4 regions of the Aeromonas sp. EU05-FHT14A05 genome follow, and region 4 is predicted to be linked to each of the others. Evidence: predicted binding sites of a transcription regulator. Region 4 holds the regulator's gene; each other region holds the start of a gene.
The links. The regulator sigma-54, encoded in region 4, starts transcription at its own class of promoters, with help from an activator protein. The targets are predictions, from matches to a motif close to TGGCACNGTTTTNGCTT.
Positions count from the first base shown of each region.

Region 1: flgA (flagellar basal body P-ring formation chaperone FlgA) is a predicted target of sigma-54. The motif match lies at 1,861-1,877, and genes of this name have one in related genera.
Region 2: flgF (flagellar basal-body rod protein FlgF) is a predicted target of sigma-54. The motif match lies at 2,630-2,646, and genes of this name have one in related genera.
Region 3: AC3WR3_RS00580 (cytochrome ubiquinol oxidase subunit I) is a predicted target of sigma-54. The motif match lies at 2,447-2,463, and genes of this name have one in related genera.

Region 1 covers NZ_JBYTDH010000002.1:131,342-136,813, forward strand. The annotation lists gene flgB (flagellar basal body rod protein FlgB) at 1-23, opposite strand, end outside; gene AC3WR3_RS03875 (CheR family methyltransferase) at 86-910, opposite strand; gene AC3WR3_RS03880 (chemotaxis protein CheV) at 928-1,839, opposite strand; gene flgA (flagellar basal body P-ring formation chaperone FlgA) at 2,076-2,681, shown strand; gene flgM (flagellar biosynthesis anti-sigma factor FlgM) at 2,776-3,096, shown strand; gene AC3WR3_RS03895 (flagella synthesis protein FlgN) at 3,093-3,509, shown strand; gene yfcE (phosphodiesterase) at 3,543-4,097, opposite strand; gene AC3WR3_RS03905 (peptide ABC transporter substrate-binding protein) at 4,108-5,472, opposite strand, start outside.
Region 2 covers NZ_JBYTDH010000002.1:125,400-130,871, reverse strand. The annotation lists gene flgC (flagellar basal body rod protein FlgC) at 1-325, shown strand, start outside; gene AC3WR3_RS03860 (flagellar hook assembly protein FlgD) at 431-1,168, shown strand; gene flgE (flagellar hook protein FlgE) at 1,179-2,537, shown strand; gene flgF (flagellar basal-body rod protein FlgF) at 2,684-3,430, shown strand; gene flgG (flagellar basal-body rod protein FlgG) at 3,445-4,233, shown strand; gene flgH (flagellar basal body L-ring protein FlgH) at 4,250-4,921, shown strand; gene AC3WR3_RS03835 (flagellar basal body P-ring protein FlgI) at 4,983-5,472, shown strand, end outside.
Region 3 covers NZ_JBYTDH010000001.1:118,371-123,842, forward strand. The annotation lists gene AC3WR3_RS00570 (substrate-binding domain-containing protein) at 45-851, opposite strand; gene AC3WR3_RS00575 (aminotransferase-like domain-containing protein) at 972-2,387, opposite strand; gene AC3WR3_RS00580 (cytochrome ubiquinol oxidase subunit I) at 2,509-4,080, shown strand; gene cydB (cytochrome d ubiquinol oxidase subunit II) at 4,080-5,207, shown strand; gene cydX (cytochrome bd-I oxidase subunit CydX) at 5,232-5,345, shown strand; gene AC3WR3_RS00595 (MFS transporter) at 5,409-5,472, opposite strand, start outside.
Region 4 covers NZ_JBYTDH010000010.1:168,993-174,464, forward strand. The annotation lists gene npr (PTS phosphocarrier protein NPr) at 1-5, opposite strand, end outside; gene rapZ (RNase adapter RapZ) at 26-892, opposite strand; gene ptsN (PTS IIA-like nitrogen regulatory protein PtsN) at 933-1,379, opposite strand; gene hpf (ribosome hibernation promoting factor) at 1,382-1,669, opposite strand; gene AC3WR3_RS15270 (RNA polymerase factor sigma-54) at 1,690-3,129, opposite strand; gene lptB (LPS export ABC transporter ATP-binding protein) at 3,195-3,920, opposite strand; gene lptA (lipopolysaccharide transport periplasmic protein LptA) at 3,933-4,451, opposite strand; gene lptC (LPS export ABC transporter periplasmic protein LptC) at 4,438-4,998, opposite strand; gene kdsC (3-deoxy-manno-octulosonate-8-phosphatase KdsC) at 4,995-5,472, opposite strand, start outside.

The sequences.
Region 1 (5,472 bases), on a different contig from region 4:
GCCTTGTCGAATGAAATTGCCATAGCGCACCTCCTGCTTCACGAATGTTTAGCAAGAGGTGTGCCAAAGAGGGACGAGGGGGGAGTTATTTGACCTTGTAGACGATGCCGGGGTTGCAGCGGATCATCTCGAACTTGTCGGTGAGGCCCGCCAGGGACTCCGAGGCCCCCAGCATCAGATAGCCGCCAGGATTGAGGCTGCTGGCAAACTGGTTGAGGATCTTGGACTTCACCTCTGGCGCAAAGTAGATGAGCACGTTGCGACAGAAGATGATGTCAAACTTGCCGAGCAGGCTGTAGCTCTCCAGCAGGTTCAGGGGCCGGAAGCTGGTCAATTTTCTGACACGCTCCGATACCCGCATCTTGTTGTCGCCGCAGGGCTCAAAGAACAGCCGCTTGCGCTCGGGTGACAGGCCGCGAGCCAGTGCCAGGCTGTCATAGACCCCTTCCTTGCACTGGTTGAGCATGGTGCTGGAGATGTCGGTCCCCACTATCTGCACCCCGCCCGGCAAGGTGCCGGGGCGTTTGACCTGCTGCTCCAGCGCCGTCATGGCGATGGAGTAAGGCTCCTGCCCGGAGGAGGAGGCCGCAGACCAGATCTTGATGGGACGACCACTCTTGCCGAGCTCGGGGAAGATCTTGTCGCTCAGCAGCTGGAACGGGTAGGTATCGCGAAACCACAGGGTTTCATTGGTGGTCATGGCATCGACCACGGCCATCTTGAGCTCCCGCTCGCGCACGTTCATCGCCCGGGTCACCAGTTCAGACAGACTCTCGATACCAAACTGAGTCATCAAGGGCGACAGACGGCTCTTGACCAGATACTGTTTGTTGTCACCCAGCACTATGCCGCTCTGCTGCGCCAGAAAATTGCTGAATTGCCTGTATAAGTCGTCCGAAAGTGTCTTCATGCAGTTGTTCTTCTTTATTAGAGGGCGCCTTGTACGGCCTTGGCCAACTCATCAGGCTGGAATTTGGCAATGAAGTTGTTCGCACCAACTTTCTGCACCATGGCCTGATTGAACACCCCACTGAGGGATGTGTGCAGGATAACATGCAAATCCTTGAGGTTGGGATTGTTGCGGATCTCGGCGGTGAAGGTGTAGCCATCCATCTCCGGCATCTCGATGTCGGAGATGACCAGGGCAATCTGATCGAGGATGGGGCCCTGCTTGGCCATCTCCAGCAACATGTTGAGGGCCTCCCGTCCATCCTTGGCCAGCACGCACTGCACCCCGATGGCCTCCAGCGCCCGCTGTACCTGCTTGCGCGCCACCGAAGAGTCGTCGGCGACCAGCACAGGACGGCCGTGGGGGTTGCGCTCCACGCTGGCTTCCACCAGCTCGGCACTCACCTCGGTGGAGACCGGCGAGATCTCGTTGAGAATGCGCTCCACGTCCAGGATCTCCACCAGCTCGCCATCCACCTCGGTCACCGCCGTCATGTAGTTGATGCGACCGGCGCCCTTGGGGGGCGGCAGGATGGACTCCCAGTTCATGTTGATGATGCGCTCGACCGAATGGACCAGGAACCCCTGAACGGATCTGTTGTACTCGGAGATGATGATGAAGCACTTGGAGATGTCCTGGATGGGGCGCTTGCCCATCGCCATGCTGAGATCGATCACCGAGATGGTCTGGCCGCGAATGTGCGCCACACCGCGTATGCAGGAGTTGAGCTTGGGCATGACGGTCAAGGGAGGGCACTGCAGCACCTCACGTACCTTGAATACGTTGATGCCAAATCTTTGACGTCCGTTGAGACGAAACAGCAGCAGCTCCAACCGGTTTTGTCCCACCAGCTGGGTCCGTTGGTTGACCGAGTCCAGAATACTCGCCATAAACACTCCCTAAAAAACGCTTGGCACTGATCGTGCATGTTGTGTGTGCATGCACATTGGCTTGCATCAGACTATCGATGTCTCGACAACCGAAATCTGCAGCAAGCATAGTTAACTGCGATGGTGTACGTGAACAACTTATCGACCGGTAAGCAAAAATGATTAATAGACTTTTCCTCATCTTACTGCCGTTTTGCAGCCTCTCTCACGCCATGGCATCCGAGGTGACCGACTATCTGCAGGAGCAGGCACAGACATTCGTCCTCGACCAGCTGGATGTCCCCCTCGATGCCCAGGCCGAGGTGACCGCCGGTACCATAGATGAGCGCCTCCCCCTGAACCACTGCGAAGAGGGGCTGACTATCTCCCTCCCGGCCAAGATGGAGATACGCCGCAACACCACCGTCTACCTCAAGTGCGAGGGAGACAAACCCTGGGATCTCTATCTCCCGGTGCGGGTCAGCATCCAGAAACCCTATGTGACCGTCGCGGCTCCCGTGGCCAAGGGAGACATACTGAGCGAGTCCATGCTGACCCTGGCCTACCAGGATCAGACCCTGATCCGCGGTGACTATCTCACCGACCCCGCCGCCCTCATCGGGGTGCGCAGCAAGCGTGAACTCAAGCCAGGCCAGCCAATCAGGCTGACTCAGGTCTGCGTGGTCTGCAAGGGGGACCAGGTCACCCTGAGTGCGGAAAACAGCAGCATGCAGATCAAAACCATGGCCCGAGCCTTGCAAGATGGCAGCTTCGGAGACATGATCAGGCTCGTCAACATTCGTTCGGGCAGAGCGGTGCAGGGCCAGGTGAGTGCCGTCGGCTCTGTGGTGGTCACATTCTGACTGTTTTATTAATGCAGCAATTTTTTTCTAAAGTTCTGACCGCCGTCACCGATAAACAGGTAAGCGAACAGCAAAGCAGACGAAGGTAAACCGTATGGCTATCAACAATATCAACAACTTGGCAAACAGCCGGTTGCAAAACAGTGGGACCAGTCAAGGTGTAGCCACCAAGTCCGCGACCTCTGCCGAGAGCAATCGTGCGGCGACCGTCAAGACCGACTCTGTCTCCTTGACCAGTGAGGCGCAGCAATTGCAACAGATGCAGAAGACCCTCAACACCGCCTCCACCGGTAACGAGAGCCGCGTCGAAAGCCTGAAGAAGGCCGTGGCCAGTGGGGAATACAAGGTCAACAGCGAAGCCGTGGCCAGGAAGATGTTCAGCTTCGAAGCGGATCTGGACAAACGACTGGGATGATGGAACTGCCTTCGCTGCTGCACGCCCAGGACGACAACCTCTCCCAGATGCAAGGTTTGCTGGCAGAGGAGTTTGATCTGCTCAAGGCACACCGGGCCCTGGCCTTGCCGGCGCTGGCCGAGCGCAAGCAGCAACTGCTTGAGGCCATCGAGACCCTGGACAAGACATTGGCCGAGCTGCCCGATCTGCAGCAACAACTCGGCGCCTTCCCGACCCAGGTGCAGGCCCTGCAAGCCAAGCTGGAAGCCTGTCAGGAGCAGAACAACCTCAACGGTCGGCTGCTCGAGCTCAGCATCATCTCCAATCGCCGCCTGGCGAGCTTTCTCAGCAAGTTGCGAGACAGCAACTCCCTGACCTATGACGCCAAGGGCAATACCCGCTCCGGCACCCGCTCCCTGGGTATCAAGGCCTAATCCTCTCTTCTTCCTTCTCTTGATGCCCGGCCGTCAGAGCACCAGTTCCATCAGCCTTGTCCCGTCGCGGCAGGCATGAATGCTCATGACACCATCCTCATACCGGCCATAGCTGGCCGCCCATTCTCCCCTCGGAAAACAGATGGATCCCGGGTTCACCAGCACCAGCTCCCCTTCTTGCCGCGCTTCTCGTTGCAATACGGGCAGGTGGGTATGGCCGCTGATGAAGAGGCTGCCCGCCGGCAAGGGCACCGCCTCGGGATCATAAAGATGACCATGGCTGACGAACCAGCGCCGACCGTCCACCAGCAACTGGTTGTAGGGGGCCGTGATGGGGAAGTGCAGCAGCATCTGATCCACCTCGGAATCGCAGTTGCCCCGCACCGCCATGATCCGGGAGGCCAGCTGGTTGAGCCGCGCCGCCACGGCGGCAGGCTCATACCCCGCCGGCACCGGATTGCGCGGGCCGTGGTTGAGCAGATCCCCCAGCAGCAGATAGTGATCCGGCTGCCAGGGGGCGAGCTGCGCCAGCACCTGCTCCAGGGCAGGCAGGTTGCCGTGCAGATCGGAAATGATGGCTATCTTCATCGCACACTCCTCATGGCTGGCTGAAGTAGAGATCCTTGGTGGCGATGGCCCCCTTCAGGTTGCTGCTCGGCAGGCCGCGCAGGGCGGGGTCCACCAGCCTCATCTGGTTGTAGTGATAGACGGGGATGACGGGCATCTCCTCCATCAGCAGTTGCTCGGCCTTGCGGTAGAGCCCGGTTCGGGCGGCGCCATCCAGAGAGTCAGCGGCCTGTTGCAACAGGCCGTCGAAGGCTGGGTTGCAATAGCCGCTCTCGTTCTGGGGATCCTGACAGCGGAAACTGCCCAGCATGGACGAGGGCTCGACATAGTCACCAAACAAGAAGGAGCGGGCCAGCATGAAGTCGCCGCTGTCCTTGGCCACCTGATAGGCATTCCACTCCATGTTGTTGAGGGTGACTTCCACCCCCAGCGGTTTCCACATGGCCGCGACCGCCAGGGCCAGCTTCTTGTGATTCTCCGAGGTGTTGTAGGTCAGCGTCAGCTTGAGGGGGTGGGCACTGTTGTAGCCCGCCTCCGTCAGCAGGGCGGCAGCCCTGGCCAGACGGGTCGGCATGTCCTCCAGGGCCAGCGCCGAACCAAGCTCTTCGTAATCCGGCATGCCGGGCAGCAGGGACCAGGCTGGCCGCTCCCCCTGACCGCTCACCTTCTCGGTCAGCAGGCGGCGATCCATGGCCATGGAGAGCGCCTGACGCACCCGCACATCCTGCAGTTCGGGGCGGCGCAGGTTGAAGGTATAGAGGTAGGTCCCCAGCAGCGGCAGGCCCCAGATCCGCTCCGGGGTCTCTTCCATGGTCTTCTGGTAGTACTCCAGCGCCACCTTGTTGGTGAGCTGGATCTCCCCCGCCTCGTAGCGCAGCCGCTCCGCGTGCTGGGAAGCCAGGGGCAGATAGGTCACCCGCTGGATCCGGGTATGGGCATCATCCCAGTACTGGGGGTTGCGCTCGGCTTCGATGCGCTCGTTCGGTACCCAGTTCACCAGCCGGTAGGGGCCGTTGCTGACCAGCTTGCCAGGCTGGGTCCACTGCTTGCCAAACTGGGTGATGGCTCGCTCGTTGACCGGCACGAAGGGGCGCTGGCTGATGAGCTGCAGGAAGTAGGGCACGGGCCGCTCCAGGGTCACCTTGAGGATCTGATCGCTCTCGGCCTCCACCCCCAGGGCATCAAGATCGAGGGCACCGGCATAGATGGACTGGGCGTTGTTAATGCCGGTCGCCAGCAAGAGACCGGCGGAGGGCGAGGCCTGCGCCGGGCTCAGCAGACGCCGCCAGGCGTAGACGAAATCCCGCGCGGTGAGTGGCTCGCCGTTGGACCACTTGAGCTGCGGACGCAGGAAGAAGCGCCACACCAGGCCATCCTCGCGCGTCTCCCAGCGCTG
Region 2 (5,472 bases), on a different contig from region 4:
CAGCGTCAGCTCCAGCGTGGAAAAAACTTACCATGCCAGGCGGCCAGTCTTTGCCGCCCAGCTGGATCAGGCCATGTCGGACAAGCAGGCCTCGGTGGGGGTGGATGTGAAGGGCATAGTCGAGAGCGATGCGCCGCTGCTCAAGGAGTACAACCCCAACCACCCCATGGCGGACAAGGATGGCTTCATCTTCAAGCCCAACGTCAACATGGTGGAGGAGATGGCGGACATGATAGCGGCGTCGCGCAGTTACCAGACCAACGTCCAGGTGGCGGATGCGGCGAAGAAGATGCTGCAGCAGACGCTCGGCCTCGGCAAGTCCTGATAGAGGTGAACCCGGATGACAGTGATCAGTGACGGCCTGCATGGCCGCGACCATGGGTTCGACCCGTACGGCGCCCGGCAAACCCGGACAGAGGGGGAATCCTAAGTGGCAGATACCTATGACAGCCTGCTGGGGGTCAACCGGACGTCGTCCGCCCAGACCAATACCACCAACACCACGACCCAGAAGAAGGAGCTGGACCAGGAGTCCTTCCTGAAGCTGCTGACTATGCAGCTCTCCTACCAGGATCCGTTCAAGCCGGTGGACAACGCCCAGATGCTCTCCCAGATGACCTCGATGTCGACGTCCCAGGGGATCAGCAGCCTCTCCACCCAGATGGAGAGCCTCAACAGCCTGATGACCTCCAGCCAGGCGCTGCAGGCCTCGGCCCTGGTGGGCCAGAACGTGCTCATTCCCTCCAACACCGGTTATCTGGAGAAGGGGAGCACCCTCTCCGGCGTCATCGCCACCGGGGACGGTGGCAGCAACGTCAAGGTGACGGTGAAGGACGAAAGCGGTCAGGTGATCAAGGAGTTCTCCATCGAAGGGGATCAGAAGGGGAACGTGGCCTTCGAGTGGGATGGCAAGGACAAGTCGGGCAATGCCGCCAAGAGCGGGAAGTATTCGATAGAGGCGCACGCCACCGTCAATGGCAAGTCCGAGAGCGTGCCGGCCCTCACCTATGCCAAGGTGGAGAGCGTCACGCTGGGTACCAGTACCAACCCCAGCACCCTCAAGCTCAAGGGACTGGGTGGCATCTATCTGACCGATGTATTGGAAATTGGCGGGACGAGCGGCAAGTCGACCACGACGCCGACCTCGACCTCTAACGCAGTGATCTAAGGAGAAAGACATGTCATTCAACAATGCCCTCAGCGGCATCAATGCGGCTCAAAAAGACCTGAACGTCACCGCGAACAACATTGCCAACGTCAACACCACCGGCTTCAAGGAGTCCCGCGCCGAGTTCGCCGACGTCTACGCCAACTCCATCTTCGTCAACGCCAAGACCCAGGTCGGCAACGGGGTGGCGACGGGGGCGGTGGCGCAGCAGTTCCACCAGGGGGCGCTGCAATTCACCAACAACGCGCTGGATCTCGCCATCCAGGGCAACGGCTTCTTCGTGACTTCCGATGGCCTGACCAACCTGGATCGCAGCTACACCCGCTCCGGCGCCTTCAAGCTCAACGAAAGCAGCTACATGGTCAGCAACTCCGGCGGTTACCTGCAGGGGTACGAGATCAACGCCGACGGCACCCCCAAGGCGGTGAGCATCAACGCCACCAAGCCCATCCAGATCCCGGACAGGGCCGGCGAGCCGGTCCAGACCTCCAAGATAGAGGCAAGCTTCAACCTGCCGTCCACCGCCTCGCCGTTGGCGGCGGGCAATGGCGCCGCCGATGCCTCCAAGTTCGATCCCAAGGATTCGAGCACCTACTCCTCCTCTACTTCCGTCGTGATCTACGACTCCCTGGGGGAGCCGCACACCATCACCCAGTACTTCGTCAAGGAAGCGGATCCCGCGAACCTGACCCAGCCTGCGAGCCCGACGGCCTGGCGCATGTACATGTATGAAGGGGACAAGCCCATCGACGTCGTGGGCGGCACTGCCACCACCATGGCCACAGGTGTCAGCCAGGCCCCCCTGAGCGCCCGCGTCACCTTCGATGCCTCCGGCAAGATGCAGACCCCCACCACGCCGGCCATCATCAAGACCGAGCCGCTGGGCACCCCGGGCGCCGGCATCATCACCAATGGCGCCGATGGCACCCAGGATATAGAGCTCAAGCTCGGCACCGTGACCCAGTACGCCTCGCCGTTCGAGGTCAACAAATTGACCCAGGATGGCTCCACCGTCGGCCGGCTGACCAAGGTCGAGATCGGGGCGGACGGCATAGTCTCGGCGACCTACAGCAACGCCACCACCGTCAAGGTAGCCATGGTGGCCATGGCCAAGTTCGCCAACTCCCAGGGACTGACCCAGGTGGGGGACACCTCCTGGCGCCAGTCCCTGCTCTCCGGCGATGCCCTGCCGGGCACCCCGAACTCCGGCACCTTCGGCTCCATCAAGTCGTCGGCCCTGGAGCAGTCCAACGTGGACTTGACCACAGAGCTGGTGGACCTCATCACCGCCCAGCGCAACTTCCAGGCGAACTCCCGCTCCCTGGAAGTGAACAGCTCACTGCAGCAGAACATACTGCAGATCCGCTAAGTCTTTTCGCGGTGACAAGGGGCGCTCATGCGCCCCTTGTCGTTTCCGATGCGTCGCTTTTTCCTCCGCTGTTTCACCCTTCCCATATCTCTTGGCACTCAATTTGCAGTTGTCCTGCGAGAGTCATCTGTTTGACGGAGGATCCCATGGATCACCTGCTTTATATCGCCATGTCCGGGGCCAAGGAGAACATGAACAGCCTGGCTGTGCGTGGCAACAACCTGGCCAACGCCAACACCATCGGCTTCAAGTCTGACTTCGAGCAGGCGCGCAGCATGCAGGCGTTTGGCGAAGGGCTGCCGTCCCGGGTGTTCGCCATGACGGAGCGGCCGGGTCAAAACCTGCAGCACGGTCTGCTGCAGACCACGGGGCGGGATCTTGACGTCGCCGTCGACGGCCCGGGCTGGATTGCGGTGCAGGATCCCAATGGGACAGAGGCCTATACCCGCATGGGCAACCTGCAGCTCAATGCCACCGGCAATCTGCAGACCTCCACCGGGCTCAACGTGGTGGATGACGCAGGCCAGCCCATAGTGCTGCCCCTGCCCATGGAGAAGATAGAGATCAACCGGGATGGCACCATCAGCGGTCGTCCCGAGGGAGCCGCCGCCAACCTGCCGGAGGATTTCCAGCGCATCAAGCTGGTTAATCCCCCGAGCGATGCGGTGGAGAAGGGGCAGGATGGCCTGTTTCGCCGCAAGGATGGCCAGAAGGAAGCCGCCTCTGCCGAGGTCGGCCTGCTGGCTGGCTCCCTCGAGGGGAGCAACGTCAACGTGGTCGACGAGATGACCAACCTTATTCGTTTGCAACGTCAGTTCGAAACTCAGGTCAAGATCATGAAGACCGCCGAGGAGAATGACGAGGCCCAAACCCAGCTGCTGCGTATCAGCTAATCAAGGAGCATTAAATGAATCCTGCACTCTGGATCAGCAAGACCGGCCTCGATGCCCAGCAGACCAATATTTCGGTCACCTCGAACAACCTGGCGAACGCCAGCACCGTAGGTTACAAGAAGGCCCGCGCCATCTTCGAGGATCTGCTCTATCAGAACATCAACCAGCCAGGTGGCCGCTCCTCGGCGGATACCGAGCTGCCCTCCGGCCTGATGCTGGGGGCGGGGGCCAAGGTGGTCGCCACCCAGAAAAACCACAGCCAGGGCAACGTCCAGACCACGGACAACTCCCTGGACTTGATGATAAGCGGCCGCGGCTACTTCGAGATCCAGCTGCCGGACGGCAGCGCGGCCTACACCCGCAACGGCCAGTTCACCCTCAATGACGAGGGCACCATAGTCACCCCGGGCAACGGCTACCCGCTGCAGCCGGAGATCCAGATCCCCGAGAACGCCCAGAGCGTGACCGTGGGGGAGGATGGCCAGGTCTCCGTCCAGCTCAAGGGGGATGGCCAGTCCCAGGTGGTGGGCCAGATCAACACCACCGACTTCGTCAACCCGACCGGCCTGCAACCCATGGGGGAGAACTTGTTCCTCGAGACCCAGTCAAGCGGCGCCCCCATTCAGGGGACGGCAGGTGCGGACGGACTGGGGGTGATCAAGCAGGGCATGCTGGAGACCTCCAACGTCAACGTGACCGAGGAGCTGGTGAACCTGATCCAGGCCCAGCGGGTCTACGAGATGAACTCCAAGGTCATCTCGGCAGTAGACTCCATGATGTCCTTCCTGACCCAGCGGACCTGATGAAAGGAGAGCCATGATGAAAGCCCTATGGATGCTGGGCCTGCTGACACTGGCAGGCTGTACCAGCACCCCCAATACCGCCAGACCCGACGACCCCGAATTTGCCCCCGTGTATGGCGAGTCGGAGCCAGTGTCGGTGCGCCCGACCGGGGCCATCTTCCAGCCCGAGCAGGTCAACGGCATCTACTCGGACATCAAGGCCCATAGGGTAGGTGACATCATCACCATAGAGCTGGCGGAGTCGACCTCGGCGTCGAAGAAGGCCAATACCCAGAGCGGCAAGGACAACAAGATGGAGCTGGAGCCCGTCACCCTGGGCGGGGTGCCGGTGACGGCGAGCCCCTATGACTTGTCGGCCTCCATCGGCCAGAGCAGTGCGTTCAAGGGCCAGGCCAAGGCGGATCAGAGCAACAGCCTGCAGGGCAACATCTCGGTCAGCGTGGTCAAGGTATTGCCGAACGGCAACCTGCTGGTGCGCGGCGAGAAGTGGATCATGCTCAACAACGGCAACGAATACATTCGCATCACCGGCCTGGTGCGCCCGGAGGACGTGAGTTCGGAGAACAGCGTCTCGTCCCAGCGGGTCGCCAATGCGCGCATCCATTACGGCGGCACCGGCGATCTGGCCAACACCCAGGAACAGGGGTGGCTGACCAGCTTCTTCAACGGCCCCTGGTGGCCCATTTAATACTCGGGCCCCGGGTCGTCAGTGGCGACCCGGGGCCGGAATGGTTTAGTCAGGAGATGTCATGAACCGACTCCGTTTGCTTGGCCTGCTGTGCTGTATCTTGCCGCTCGGGCTGGCGCACGCCTCCCGCATCAAGGATCTCAGCTCGGTGGAAGGGGTGCGCAGCAACCAGTTGATCGGCTACGGTCTGGTAGTGGGCCTGCCCGGGACGGGCGAGAAGAACAACGCCTTCACCGAGCAGACCTTCAGGACCATGCTCAACAACTTCGGCATCAAGGTGCCGGACAACATCAAACCCAAGATCAAGGACGTGGCGCCCGTGGCCATCCACGCCGATCTGCCCCCCTTCTCCAAGCCGGGCCAGACCATAGACGTCACCGTCTCCGCCATCGGCGAGGCGAAGAGCCTGCGGGGCGGCACCCTGCTCCAGACCTTCCTCAAGGGGCTGGACGGCCGCGTCTATGCGGTGGCCCAGGGCAGCCTGGTGGTCGGTGGGCTCGGGGCCGAGGGGGCGGATGGCTCCAAGGTGGTGGTCAATACCCCCACAGTGG
Region 3 (5,472 bases), on a different contig from region 4:
TGGGTCTGTTGGCGATGGTTTGTTTGGTTATGAGAGGTCAGGGGTTAACGGGTCCAACCATCCTGGGCGAAGAAGGGCTCGCCTTGGGGGCTGTCGATGAAGTCGATAAAGCGCTGGGTGCTGGCATCCGCCCCTTGCGCCTTGGTGATCAGCAGGCCGCGATAGATGCGGCGCTCCGGCTCGATCTCGACGAAATCCGCCTTGTCCTGGTGGTTCAGGGGCCAGTGCACCCAGGTGATCCAGGCATCGGCCCGCTGGCCGGTGAAGGCCCGGAAACTGGCGCCGCTGCCCTGCTCGAAGGCGACGATGTTGCGCCTGAGCTTCTGCACATCGGCCAGCTTGCCCCTGCGCCCGGCCACGTCTTCCCAGAGTCCGGTGCCCGAGGTGTTGTAGCTGCCGAGTCCCTCGGTCACCACCACCTTGAGGGGGCGATTGATGAGATCCTCCACCCCGGTGATCCGCGCGGGGTTGCCCTTCTGCACCGCGATGACGCTGCGGCGCAGGTAGTAGGCGTGGGCGCTCTGCTTGTCGAGGAAGGGGTAGCTCTGCAGGTAGGCGGACATGGATTGCTCGGCCCCGGCGAAGATGAGATCGGCATCCTTGACGGCCCTGTCACGCCAGCTATGTTCGGGGCCGGCGGTGACCTCGACCGGGATCCCGGTCTCCTGCTGGAAGGCTGTAGCCGCCCGTTTCAGGGCGGTGTCCGGGCCACCGGGGCCATAGAGGCGGATCACGCCGTCACCGGCCTGATGGACAGGGTCGGTCTGGGCAGACTGGGGGAGGGGGGTGGCCTGCAGCGGCTGGATGAGGGCCGAGCAGAACAGGGCGAGCCAGAGGGGTTGGGATTTCATCGTCTCTCCTTGATTGAGGTTCAAGCAAGAGACGAAGGAGGGAGGCGATTGGATGCAGCTGAGGAGAAATTAATTTATCAATAAAGCCGAACCTGCCTCAGGTGCAGCTATCGATAAAGGCTAGGAGCCTCCCAATTTCTGGTGGACCAGGGCCGCCAGTCGGGTGAGGGCGGCCTCCAGCGCCGGGCTCCAGGGATGGGCGCTGTTGAGGCGCAGGCAGTGGTTGTGCTGGCCCTGGCTCGAGAACAGGGCCCCGGGGGCCAACGAGAAGCCGCTGGCCAGCGCCTGGGCATAGAGGGCCCGGCTGTCGAGGCGCGCGTCGAATGTCAGCCAGAGGAAGTAGCCGCCGTCCGGGGTCGAGATATGCACCTCGTCCTGGAAGAGGCGCAGCAGAGCAGCCCGCATCTGCTGCTGGCGCTGGGCCAGGGTGTGGCGCAGGCGGCGAAAGTGGGCATCCACCCCGCCCTGGCGCAGCATGTCGGCGAGCGCCAGCTGGCTCGGCACATTGGTGGAGAGCGTCGACATCAGTTGCAGCCGCTGGATGCGCTCGGCATGGGATCCGGCCACCACCCAGCCGACCCGAAAGCCCGGCGCCAGGCACTTGGTCCAGGAGCCGCACAGCAGGCTGTCGCCCCGGGCGTCCCAGCGCTTGATGGGGCTGGGGCGCTCGCGGCCAAAATAGAGCTCGGCGTAGACGTCGTCCTCCACCAGGGGCACCTCATGGGCGTTGAGCAACGCCATCAGTTCCTGCTTGTGGCCATCCGGCATGGTGTGACCCAGGGGATGCTGCACGTTGCCCATCAGCCAGCACGCCTTGATGGGGCGCTGGGCGAGGGCCTCGGTGAGCAGGGCGAGATCGATGCCCACCCCGGGGATCACGGGGATCTCCACCACGTTGAGCTTGAGCCGCTCTATGGCCTGCAGGGCGCCGTAGAAGGTGGGGGACTCCACCACCACCCAGTCCCCGGGCTCGGTCAGCACCTGCAGGCTTAAGGAGAGCGCCTCCATGGCACCCGTGGTGATGATGATCTCCTGGGGATCCACCGCCAGGCCGTCGCTGGCGTAACGCTGGGCGATGGCGCGGCGCAGCGCCTCGTTGCCGGGAGGCAGATCTGCCACCGTGCTGAAGGGATCGAGGCGGCGCATGCAGCTCGCCAGGGCACGGCCGAGCTGGGGGTGGGGGAAGAGGGCGGGATCCGCCACCGCGAGCCCCAGCGGCACCAGCTCCCGGGACTTGCTCGCCTGCAACACCTCGAACACCAGATCGTTGATGTCCACCGAGCCGCTGTAGCGGGCCTGCTGGGCCGTGCCGGCGGACAGCGGGGAGGTGGCGGCCTTGACGTAGTAGCCGGACTGGGGCCGCGCCAGGATGAGGCCGCGGCTCTCGAGCAGCTGATAGGCCTGCAGCACCGTCATGGGGCTCAAATGATGGGTCTTGCAGCTCTGGCGGATGGAGGGGATGCGCTCCCCCGGCTGCCAGAGGCCGCTCTCTATCTGCTGCTGCAACATGGCAGCCAGCTGACCGTAACGGGACATGGGGTGGCCTAAACTGTTATAGGTGGATTTCACTATAACTGCATCTGTTATAGGTGTCATGGCACGTGTTGTACTTAACGGGCGAAAACCTGCCTGTTAAATGCAACATAGAGAGTCATGCATGATAAGCCTGGATGATGTGGTCAGCCTCTCCCGAATACAGTTCGGCGCGACGGCGATGTTCCACTTTCTGTTTGTGCCCCTCACCCTGGGGCTGTCCTGGATCCTGGTGATCGCCGAGTCCGCCTACGTGATGACCGGCAAGGTGATCTACAAGGACATCACCCGCTTCTGGGGCAAGCTGTTCGGTATCAACTTCGTCATGGGGGTCACCACCGGCATTACCCTGGAGTTCCAGTTCGGTACCAACTGGGCCTACTACTCCCACTATGTCGGCGACATCTTCGGCACCCCGCTGGCGGTGGAGGGGCTGATGGCCTTCTTCCTGGAGTCCACCCTGGTGGGCCTCTTCTTCTTCGGCTGGGACAAGCTCTCCCGGGGTCAGCACCTGCTGGTGACCATGCTGGTGGCGCTTGGCTCCAACCTCTCCGCGCTCTGGATCCTCATCGCCAACGGCTGGATGCAGAACCCGGTGGGGGCCGAGTTCAACCCCATGACGATGCGCATGGAGCTGGTGGACGTGGCGGCGGTGATCTTCAACCCGGTGGCCCAGGTCAAGTTCGTGCACACGGTAGCGGCGGGCTATGTGGCCGCCTCCCTGTTCGTGATGGGGGTGAGCAGCTGGTATCTGCTGCGTCGCATGGAGGTGCGCTTCGCCCTGCGCTCCTTCGCCATCGCCTCGGGCTTTGGTCTGGCGGCCATCCTCTCGGTCATTGTGCTGGGGGACGAGTCGGGCTATCGCACCGGGGAGGTGCAGAAGGTCAAGCTCGCCGCCATTGAGGCGGAGTGGCACACCGAGCCGGCGCCCGCCTCCTTCACCCTGTTCGGCCTGCCGGATCAGCGCGCCGAGACCACTCACGCTGCGGTCAAGATACCCTATCTGATGGGCATCATCGCCACCCGCTCCCTGGATGAGCAGGTGACGGGTTTGAAAGATCTGAAGGCGCAGCACGAGGTGCGCGTTCGCAGCGGCATGCTTGCCCACGACGCCCTGGAGGCGCTGCGCTCAGACGGCAGCAATGCCGAGGCCCGCGCCACCTTCGAGCGCCACCGCGCGGATCTCGGCTACGGCCTGCTGCTGACCCCCTACGCCGCCGATATCGGCAAGGCGGACGAGGCGGCCATCGCCCGGGCGGTCGACGACTCCATTCCCCAGGTGGCGCCGCTCTTCTGGAGTTTCCGGCTGATGGTGGGCATAGGGGTGGTGTTGCTCGGGCTCTTTGGTGCCGCCTTCCTGCAGCTGTGCCGGGGTAAGCTGGTGCAATCCCCGCGCCTGCTCAAGGCGCTGTTCTGGAGCATACCGCTGCCCTGGATTGCCATCGAGGCGGGCTGGTTCGTGGCGGAGTTCGGCCGCCAGCCCTGGACCATCAGCGACGTGCTGCCGGTGTCGGCCTCCGTCTCCTTGCTGCAACCTGGGCAACTCTGGTTCAGCCTCATCTCCATCTTCCTCATCTACAGCACGTTGCTGGTGGTGGAGCTGTTCTTGTTGCGTCACGTGATCCGCAAAGGGCCCGCGAGCCTGCAGACGGGTCGTTATCAAGGTGAAGTGTTGAAAAACGGGAGTCCCGTCTGATGGATTACGAAACCCTGAAACTCATCTGGTGGGGGCTGGTGCTCTTCCTGCTCATCGGCTTCGTGGTGATGGATGGCTTCGATCTCGGGGTCGGCATGTTGCTCCCCGTGGTGGCCAAAACCGATGAGGAGCGGCGGGTGCTGCTCAACAGCGTGGGGCCGGTGTGGGAGGGCAACCAGGTGTGGCTCATCGCCGGTGCCGGCACCCTGTTCGCCGCCTGGCCCCTGGTCTATGCCGCCTCCTTCTCGGCGCTCTACGTGCCCTTCATGTTCCTGCTGTTCGGCCTCTTCCTGCGCCCGGTGGGGTTTGACTATCGCAGCAAGCTGCCGGACCCCCTGTGGCGCCGCTGGTGGGACAGGGCCCTGGTGATGGGTGCCCTGCTGCCGACCCTGGTGTTTGGCGCGACCCTGGGCTTCTTGCTGCAAGGCTTGCCGTTTCGCTTCGACTCGGCCCTTCGCATCCACTACGGCGCCTTCGATTTTAACTGGCCGCTGCTGTTGACCTGCATGGGCACGGCGCTGGTCCTGCTGATGCTCCATGGCTGCAGCTTCCTGCAGTGCAAGACCCAAGGGGTGATAGCAGCGCGCTGCGCCCGCCAGAGCCGCTGGCTCGGCCCATTGGCGAGCATTCTCTTTGCCCTCGGCGGTTTCTGGCTCAGCCAGATGCGCGGTTACCGGATAGCCGAGATAGGGGATCTCAACCGCGCCCTGACCCCCCTGATGAAGCAGGTGACGACGGCGCCGGATGGCTGGTTTGGCAACTTCGTGGCACACCCTGTGCTCTGGGCAGTGCCTGCCCTTGGCCTCGCGCTGCCGCTCTTGAGTACGCTGGCCAGCCAGCTGGGTCGGGCGCGGCTGGCCATCCTCGCCAGCGGTGGTGCCTGCGCCACCATGATGCTGACCGTGGCCATCGCGCTCTTCCCCTTCGTGCTGCCCTCGTCTCTGGATCCGTCCAGCAGCCTGACCCTGTGGGATGGCACCTCCAGCGAGCGGACGCTGCTTATCATGCTGGGCATAGTCGCGGTGCTGATGCCCATCAACATCGGCTATACGCTCTGGGTCTACTGGGTGGCGCGGGGCAAGATGAGTACCGAGCAGGTGCGCCAGCAGGGCCATAGCCTTTACTGACACAGGAATTGAGGAGTCTTCGATATGTGGTATTTCACCTGGATTTTGGGGCTGGGGTTTGCGCTGCTGTGCGGCCTGGTCAATCTGCTCTGGCTGGAGGCGCGCTGGGCCGCCGACGAGGATCTCAAGGAGTCTTGAGCCGCGCCATCTTGCCAATGAAAGAGGCCGACACTGGGTGTCGGCCTCTTCGTCTGTGGGAGGTTAAACCGCCAGCGCCAACTTGGCCTCGCGCCTCTCGCTGACGTGGGTCAGGCCATAGGCCAGC
Region 4 (5,472 bases):
GTCATCTGAACATCCTGTGGGTCTGTCAGGCTTGGGTGGAGCGCTTGTCCAGCGTGCGGTGACGGATCTGCACGTTCTTGCCAAGCAGTCGGAAGGTGCTGGCCAGCCGCTCGGCGATGAACACCGAACGGTGCTGTCCGCCGGTACAACCTATGCCGACGGTCACATAGCTGCGATTGTTGCGCTCCAGGTGGGGCAACCAGGTCACCAGCATGTTCTCTATCTGCTGGATGAACAGCATCACGTCCGCCTGGGCCGAGAGGTAGTTGGCCACGGGCTCATCCTGACCGGTAAACGGCTTGAGCTCCGGGATCCAGTGGGGGTTGGGCAGGAAACGGGCATCGAACACGAAGTCCGCATCCTTGGGGATGCCGTATTTGAAGCCGAACGACTCGAACACCAGCACCAGCTCGTTCTCTTTCTTGCCGAGCACCCGGGTCTTGATGAGCTCGCTGAGGTCATGAATGCTGAGGTTGGTGGTATCGATGCGCAGATCGGCGGTCGAGGAGAGGGGCGCCAGCAGGTGGGTCTCTTCCCGGATCGCCTCATCCAGCGACAGCTGTTTGCGGGACAGGGGGTGCAGCCGGCGGCTCTCGCCATAGCGCTTGAGCAGGGTCCCGTTGTCTGCATCGAAGAAGAAGCTGGAGAACTCCACCCGCCCCTCGTTGCGCACCTGGGTCAGCAGGTTGTCCAGCTTGTCTGGCTGGGTCGGCAGGTTGCGCACGTCTATGCTGACCGCCAGCTTGTCATACTGGCTCTCCACCGAGACGATCAGCTGGGGCAGCAGGTTGACCGGCAGGTTATCCACGCAGTAGTAACCCAGATCCTCCAGCACCCTCAGGGCCACCGTCTTGCCGGAGCCCGAACGACCGCTTACCACTATTAACTGCATCTTGTCCCCTCACGCCAACGTGGCGGTGTCAGACCCGGCATCAGGCCGAGGTCATGATCTGATAGAGTTCTTCGTCGCTGGTCGCCTGGCGCAACTGGCGGCAGACGGCCTTGTCACCCAGCTTGGATGCCATCAGGGAAAGGGTCTTGAGATGCTGCTTGCACTCGCTTTCCGGCACCAGCAATGCAAAGAGCAGGTCAACCGGTTGATTGTCGATAGAATCGAAAGGGATGGGTTCGGAGAAGGTCATCAGCACGGCGGTCGGCGCAAAGGCGTCGTCGATCCGGCCATGGGGAATGGCGATACCGGCACCGATCCCGGTACTGCCCATCTTTTCCCGCGCCAGCAGGCTTTCGAACAGCACCTGGCGGGAGGCGCCGAGGCGCTCTGCAGCCAGCTCACTGATGATCTCGAGGGCGCGTTTCTTGCTGGTACAAGGGACCGCACTCTTGGTGCAGTCCCGACTCAGTATGTGTTCAAGTTGCATAGTTATTTTTGATTTAACTTATCTTTGTGCTTGATGATCTGCCGATCCAGTTTATCCAGCAGGGTATCAATCGCCGCATACATGTCGGCATGCTGCGAATTGGCGAACACCTCTCCCCCGCTGACGTGCAGCTTGGCTTCGGCGATCTGGTTCAGTTTTTCGACGCTCAACACCACATGTACGTTGTTGATATGGTCAAAGTGACGCTCGAGTTTGGCAAATTTGTTATTCACATAATCACGCAGAGCTTCGGTAATCTCGACATGGTGTCCGGTCAGGTTAATTTGCATAACGTCTTCCTTTTGTTTGCCTAAACCAGGCGTTTGCGCTGATTGGATGGCGGGATCAACAAGGATTCACGGTACTTTGCGATCGTGCGTCTCGCCACCATAATACCCTGTTCGGCCAGCAAATCCGCGATCTTGCTATCACTAAGCGGTTTGGCCGGGTTTTCGGCCGTCACCAGCTTCTTGATCAGGGCGCGAATTGCGGTCGATGAGCACTCTCCTCCTCCCTCCGTGTTGACATGACTGGAGAAAAAAAACTTCAGTTCAAAGATGCCACGGGGCGTATGCATGTACTTCTGGGTCGTCACCCGTGAAATCGTCGACTCGTGCATCTCCACCGCCTCGGCGATGTCGTTGAGTACCATGGGCTTCATGGCCTCTTCACCGTATTCGAAAAAGCCCTGCTGCTGCTCGACGATGCAGCTGGCCACCTTGAGCAGGGTGTCGTTGCGACTCTCCAGACTCTTGATGAACCACTTGGCCTCCTGCAAATGGGAGCGGATGAACTGGGTATCCGTGCTGCTGCGGGCATTGCGTGCCATGGCCGCATAGGCCTCGTTGACACGGATGCGCGGCGCCGAATCCGGGTTGAGCTCAACCACCCATTTCGTCCCCTTCTTGACCACGGAGACGTCCGGGATCACGTATTGCGACTCGCTCTGGATGATGCCATTGCCGGGTCTGGGCTCCAGTTGCTGGATGAGATCCAGCACCTCCTTGAGATCGCTCTCCTTGAGCCGGGTCTTGCGCGCCAGGGTGCGATAGTCGCGGTTGCCGAGCAGGTCCATGTGCTCGCGGATCACCTCCCTTGCCTCATTGAGCCAGGGCAGGTCCGGCGAGTACTGACCAAGCTGGATCAGCAGACACTCCTGCACCGAGCGCGCGGCTATGCCGACCGGATCGAAATGCTGCACCCGCTTGAGCACGGCTTCCACTTCATCCAGTTCAACTTCTACCTCTTCACTGCTGACTGCAGCCTGAATATCTTCGAGAGAGGCGGTCAGGTAGCCGGACTCGTCGATGGCATCGATGATGGCGAGGGCGATCGCGGCATCCAGATCGCTGAACGGCGTCAGTCGCATCTGCCACAGCAGATAGTCCTGCAGGTTTTCGGTGGTTTCCCCCTGATAGACGCTGTCTTCCCCGTCATGAATGGGGCCGGCGCTCTGGGCAGTCCCGGCGGAGTAGACCTCATCCCAGGTGGTGTCCACCGGCAGTTCATCCGGCATGCTGTCCTGCGCCATGGCGTCGCTGGAGTCGAGTTGACTGGCGTCCTGGGGCTCTATCGGGCTGGTTTCCTGCGCCTCATTCTCCTCCTGCTCCAGCAAGGGGTTATTATCGAGCGCTTGCTGAATTTCCTGCTGGAGTTCCAGAGTGGAGAGCTGGAGCAGACGAATCGCTTGTTGTAATTGTGGCGTCATGGTCAGGGACTGACCGAGACGCAACTGTAATGTCGGCTTCATCTACGTCGGGATATCCTTATGTTCAGCGAGGCAGTCACCTAACAAAAATGAGGGGTGCCCCCTTACTATAGACTGAATTGATCGCCCAAATAGACGCGCTTGACCTGCTCATCGGCGAGGATATCGGCCGGTGCGCCCTCGGCAATCATCTTGCCGTGGCTGACGATGTAGGCCTTCTCGCACACATCCAGCGTCTCTCTGACGTTGTGGTCCGTGATCAGCACGCCCAGCCCTCTTTCCTTCAGATGCTGGATGATCTTCTTGATGTCTATGACCGAAATAGGATCAACACCTGCAAAGGGTTCATCCAACAGGATGAATCGCGGCTCTGCCGCCAGCGCCCGGGCAATCTCGACCCGGCGTCGCTCCCCGCCAGACAGGCTCTGACCCAGGCTGTCGCGAATATGGGTGATGTTGAACTCTTCCAGCAACTGCTCGACCTTATCCTCACGCTCCTCACGGCTCAACCCCTTGCGGGTCTGCATGACCCCCATCAGGTTGTCGAACACCGACAGGCGCCGGAAGATGGAGGCCTCCTGGGGCAGATAGCCGATGCCATTGCGGGCGCGGATATGCATGGGCTGCAGGCTGATGTCCTGCTCGTCGATGGTGATGAGACCCGCATCCCGCTGCACCAGGCCCACGATCATGTAGAAGGAGGTGGTCTTGCCAGCACCATTCGGGCCAAGCAGCCCCACTATCTGGCCGGTGCCCACTTCCAGGCTCACGTCGCTGACCACCATGCGGCGCTTGTAGCTCTTCTGCAAACCCGTTGCTTTTAACACTGCCATGGCTTCTGTTTCCTACTTCTTCTGATCGGCGGGTTTGTCGAAGTTTTCTACCTGATCCGGCAGGAACACCGTCTTGACGCGCTGGGTGGGTCCCTTGCTCTCGGCGATCATCTTCTGTTTGACGATGTCGTAGCGGATGAGGTCGCCGGTGACCTGGCTGTCTTCCTGCTTGAGCTGACCGTTGCCCGTGATGGTGACCAGACGGTTCTTCAGCTCGTAGCGAATGCTGTTGCCGTGGGCATTGACCGGCTTGCCGTTGTCCAGGATCTGGAAGAAGGTGGCAGGATTGCCATAGGCGGTCATCACCTCGGCGCCCTTGTCGCCGGAGCGGATCACCACCACCTTGTCGGCCTTAATCTTGATGGTGCCCTGGGTGATGATCACGTCTTCGCTGAAGGTGATGCGGTTGTCCTGCATCTCGGCCACTTGCTTGACCGCATCCACATAGACCTTCTCGGCAAAGTCGGACTCTTTGGCGCTCACTGTACTGCACAGCAGCAGGGCCGCGAGGGCCAGATTAACGTTTTTCATTGAAATAAGTGGCATGGCCTTTATCCAGTAATTCGAAATATTTACGATCCAGATGGCCCTTCAGGCCAACGCCCTCGGTCTGGAATTCCTGACCCACTATGCTGATGTGCTGGTTGCTTCTCACGTCCTGGGTCACCAGATCCAGCTCCAGATAGGGGGTATCCAGCGTGGAGATGAAAGACGCCGGCAGCAGGCCGTCCAGATGGACCTTGTCACGCAGGATCACGTTGTCATCTGTGTTGAGCACCCCGGTTTCGGCCGTGACCTTCCACTCGGCCTCCCCCTGCTCATCGAACATGTAGACCACCGGCTTGTCGAAGGTGGCCTGCTCGAGGATCTGGTAATACTCCGCATATTCGGACTCCAACCGCTCGGTCCGCTTGCCCTGCTCGTTGAAGCGGGTTGTGACCAGGTTCTTGGCGGTGAAATCCGGTTGATAGTTCTCTACCTTGGCAGCCGGTTCGGGCGCCAGCTCGATCTCGCCGAGTTGCCAGGCGGCCAGCGCCGCCAGAAACAGCAGGCCGAACAGAAACGTCTGCTTGTTCATACCGAAGCCTCGGGTTGGTAGTCGCCCAGGCCCTGCGCCTGCAGGATGAGATCGCACACCTCGCGCACCGCGCCCACTCCGCCCCCGAGGCGGGTCACCAGATCGGCACGAGCCAGCACCAGCGGATGGGCATCCGCCACCGCTATGCCGAGGCCGCAGGCCTGCATCACCGGCAGATCTATGGTGTCGTCCCCCATGTAGGCGGCTTGCGGCGCCTCCAGACCAAGCTTGGCCAGCAGCGCCTCGAAGTGGGGCAGCTTCTGATCCGCCCCCTGCACCAGGTGCTGCACCCCCAGACCCCTCATCCGATCGCTGACGATACGGGAGTTGCGCCCTGTGATGATGGCGATCTCGATGCCGGCGTTGAGCAGGGCACGCATGCCAGCACCGTCACGGGTGCAGAAGGTTTTCAGCTCTTCACCCTGGTTGCCCATATAGATGAAGCCATTGGAGAGCACCCCATCCACGTCACAC